Regions from separate parts of the Shewanella mesophila genome, predicted to be linked through region 2. Evidence: predicted binding sites of a transcription regulator. Region 2 holds the regulator's gene; the other holds the start of a gene.
What was found. Region 2 encodes sigma-54, which starts transcription at its own class of promoters, with help from an activator protein. Its sites were predicted from a motif close to GTTGGCACGNNNNTNGNNT; they were not measured.
Positions count from the first base shown of each region.

Region 1 (2,167 bases), 580 kb from region 2:
TATTGCAGCAGCATAAATCGGTGATCGTTCAGCGTGAGTTTTGTGTTTCAAAGGCAAGGCAACGAGTGAAGAATATGGTTGAACTAGGTTCAAGATCGTTAACACAGCATAGAAAACGTTAAAACTCAAACGCCCAAGCTAATAGGGTGGGCATAGGCTAACACTATCAAATTTGTAATTGATTAATCTGATAGTGATTAGCCGCTGCGCCGGGAAGTCTAGTTCATACTGACGGGACCATTAATGTTGTTAAAGCTCAAGTCCCCAGAGCCGGCCTCTATGATCGTCAGCCCTTGGGTATTGTTGACTTCTATACTGCCTGAACCATCGTCGATGGTGACCTTGCCAGCAACATCTACAATACTCATACCACCCGAGCCATCGTTAATCACCACATCGCCTTTAACATTAGTCACTTCAATACTGCCTGAGCCATCATCAAGATCTATATTGCCATCGACATTCGTCAGCACAATGCTGCCAGAACCGTCATCAATGACTAAGTTCTTACCACCATCCAGATTGAGACTGCCAGAGCCATCTTTAACCCTAATGTCGGCGTTCACTCCCTTGATGTCTATGCTGCCAGAGCCATCATCAATATCGAGCAACATTGATGCAGGCACCTTGATGGTGACATCCATATAGGGTGATGACCCGTTGAATGATACGCGATAGAAGGAATCGAAATTTGCCACCAGCTTGGCTTGGTCGCCATCTCGCACTAAGGTTAACTCGGGCTCGACACCATCATAACCATAGATATCGGCTTCGAGGGTGATTTCGTTTAACCCCTCAATACCTTCGATAGTCAAAGCACCGGCTCCAGTTTCGGCAGCTAATCCATCTAGGCCATTAGCATCTAAAGAGAGTTCAGAGGTTCTATGGTAGTCGAATGATGTCTTGCCTGCGCCGTTCACATTTATAATGCAACCACTTAGGCAAAAAGATAATGCTGCCGACAATACTAGGGGACGTAAAACCATCATAAAGTTTCCTTGTTAAATCTTATAAACTGATTTTATTAGCTATTTTTATATGCGCGAACAAAGACAGCTGCAGATACCGTGCCAAATCAGTATCTATCTGTTTTAACTATGTTATATTTCATTAAATAACAACTACAACTCGGCAACCCCATCACTAAGTTGCTAAATACACTAGATGTTGGTTAAAAAAACCGATAGCGAAAGGAAGCGTTAATGGACTATCTCGCCCTAAACAAGCACGCCTGGGATCAGCGAGCCAAAATTCACCTTGCCTCCAAGTTTTATGATGTTGCAGGCTTTATCGCAGGTCAGACATCCTTACAAGAAATAGAACTGAAGGCTCTAAATGTGCAAGGGAAAAGCTTGTTGCATTTACAGTGTCACTTTGGACTCGATACACTGTCATGGGCACGGCTAGGCGCCAAGGTAACGGGCGTTGATCTGTCATCCACTGCAATAGAGCAAGCCCAGACGCTAGCTAAACAGTGTCAACTACATGCCGACTTTATCTGTTGCGACATTTACCAAGCCCCTAAGCATCTTAAACAAGAGTTTGACATCGTATACACCTCATACGGAGTATTATGCTGGCTACCAGACCTACAAGGTTGGGCCAATATCATCGCTAAGGCGCTTAAAACTGGAGGGCAGTTCTATATGGCGGAGTTCCATCCGGTGCAAGCATTAATGGAAGGATACAGCTACTTTGGGCAAGCCGAACCCGACATTGAAGAGGAAGCCACCTATACAGAAAATAGCCCAGATGAGAAGCACACTATGGTGACATGGCCGCACTCATTAGCCGATGTGATCAGTGCACTATTAAATGCAGGCCTTGTGATTACTGAGCTAAAGGAGTTTGATTTCAGCCCCTACGATGCATTCGACGGGCTTGAAATTAGGGAGACGCCCCATGATCGCCCCCGCTATTACCTGCAACACCAAGGTCAAAATGTACCGCTGGTTTACACTGTCTCAGCTATCAAAACGGCATAAAAAAGCAGGCTAAGCCTGCTTTTTTCTTTCATCACTAATGGCGCAACACCGGATACACTAAATATTGCTGATCATAATAGGGGCTACGCTCATAAAACCAACTTAGTCTGGCTTTGGGATCGGCGGCAAAGTCTTTATCTTGCAACGCCTTATCAAACTCAGCCTGTAACGCTGGGTCTTTC
Region 1 covers NZ_CP080421.1:36,866-39,032, reverse strand. Annotated here, with positions in the region: gene K0I73_RS00165 (phosphatase PAP2 family protein) at 1-122, shown strand, start outside; gene K0I73_RS00160 (DUF4097 family beta strand repeat-containing protein) at 219-986, opposite strand; gene K0I73_RS00155 (class I SAM-dependent methyltransferase) at 1,203-1,985, shown strand; gene K0I73_RS00150 (M14 family metallopeptidase) at 2,020-2,167, opposite strand, start outside.
Region 1: a site for sigma-54 is predicted at 1,057-1,075, ahead of K0I73_RS00160 (DUF4097 family beta strand repeat-containing protein). Genes of this name have one in related genera too.

Region 2 (2,167 bases):
TAAGTCGCTGATAAGTTCCAGTACCTTTTTCTTACTGCCCGGAGTGGCGCAGGTTGTGCACTCCGGCCGCAGGATGGTACTAAGTTCCATCGTTAATGTTTAGTTTGCTTCTCTTTGTGTTTAATGACCTGACGATCTAATTTATCGATCAGGGAGTCTATCGCGGCGTACATATCCGCGTGTTCCGATGTTGCGAAGACTTCTCCACCTCGGAGATGTAACTTTGCTTCAACTTTTTGCATCAATTTTTCGACATTTAATACAACGTGGACATTATTGATCTGATCGAAATGTCGTTCAAGCTTTGTGAATTTCTCTTCAACATAGTTCCGTAGAGATTGGGTTATCTCAATGTGGTGCCCTGTAAGGTTTATTTGCATAAATTCACTCCTCCGGTTTCCAGTTGTTGATTACAAACTTTTACGTTGGTTCGATGGCGGTATCAACATAGCCTCTCGATATTTAGCAATTGTCCGTCTTGCGACTTTAATGCCTTGTTCTGCCAAAAGTTGCGCCATTTTGCTGTCGCTTAACGGCTTCTTCTGGTTTTCTGCTGCGACGAGCTTTTTGATAAATGCTCGTATTGCAGTAGAAGAGCACTCTCCGCCATCGTCGGTTCCCACATGGCTAGAGAAGAAGTATTTTAGTTCAAAAATGCCTCTCGGGGTGTGCATATACTTTTGCGTTGTTACTCGAGAGATGGTCGACTCATGCATTTCAACGGCTTCAGCAATATCGTTTAACACCATCGGCTTCATCGCTTCTTCACCAAACTCAAAGAAGCCTTGTTGAAAATCAACAATACAGTTAGTGACTTTTAACAGGGTTTCGTTGCGACTCTCTAAACTTTTCAAGAACCATTTAGCTTCTTGTAGGTGACCTCTAATAAATTGTCCATCGGCCTGACTCTTAGTGCTGCGAGCCATTGCGGCATAATGCTGGTTTACATTAATCTTAGGCATACTATCGGGATTAAGCTCTACGACCCAACGACCTTTTTTCTTCGTCACGGTGACATCCGGGATAACATATTCGTCTCGGCTGGCAGTAATAGCCAAACCTGGACGTGGATTGAGAGTCTGTATCAGTGAGATAGCATCGCGTAAATCGTCTTCTTTTAACTTAGTTTTTCGCATCAATAGGCGAAAATCTCTACCAGCGATAAGATCTAGATGTTCGCTAATCAACATTCTTGCATTGGCAATATGAGGGGTATCATTACCGTATTGTGCTAGCTGAATAGTTAAACATTCGCTGAGATCTCGCGCTGCAACGCCAACAGGATCGAAATGTTGGACGCGCTTTAGTACCGCTTCTATTTCATCCAGTTCAATTTCTGGATCGCCCATGGCCTCAAGAATATCGTCGCAGGTTTGAGTGAGGTAACCGCGTTCGTCGATGGCATCGATAATTGCGGTAGCGATGGCTAAGTCGTTATCAGAAAAGGGAGTAAGATTTTTTTGCCACTCGAGGTGTTCATACAAGCCTTCACTAGTTTCCCCTTGAAAAGGCATATCATCGTCGCGCATTGCCCCCGAACTGGAGTTAGGTGACGCTGTGTATACCTCATCCCATGTAGTATCAACTGGGAGTTCATCGGGCATGGAATCTTGGGTGAGCGCGTCGGATGTTTCTAAGCCAGAATTATCTTCACTCGAGTCGACTTGTAGCTTGTTTTCATAGTCGACCTCGTAGGTTTCATTGTTATCATTGCGCTCTTCTCGAGCGCCGTTGTCGGCGCCCTCTTGCTCCTCATCTAACTCTAAAAGCGGGTTAGATTCTAATGCCTGCTGGATCTCTTGTTGCAGCTCCAATGACGACAATTGCAACAAACGAATTGCTTGCTGTAATTGGGGTGTCATGGTTAAATGCTGACCCATTTTGAGCTGAAGTGACGCTTTCATCGTACTGCTATTCCCTTGTTTCTAATTATAAAATGAGAAAGCTTTGTTGGTGGCCTTAAGTCGTTAAAGGCAAATATTAATTATGTACGGCAAGGTATTTAACCTATGCCGATCGCTTATAAGATTAACTATAGCTTGAATTGTTCACCTAAGTACACTGCTCGTACTTGCTGGTTGTCTAAGATTTCAGCAGGAGTTCCCTCGGCAATCAAATTGCCATGACTCACAATGTAAGCTTTCTCACAAACATCGAGAGTTTCGCG
Region 2 covers NZ_CP080421.1:614,862-617,028, forward strand. Annotated here, with positions in the region: gene ptsN (PTS IIA-like nitrogen regulatory protein PtsN) at 1-90, opposite strand, end outside; gene hpf (ribosome hibernation promoting factor) at 93-380, opposite strand; gene K0I73_RS02755 (RNA polymerase factor sigma-54) at 411-1,904, opposite strand; gene lptB (LPS export ABC transporter ATP-binding protein) at 2,033-2,167, opposite strand, start outside.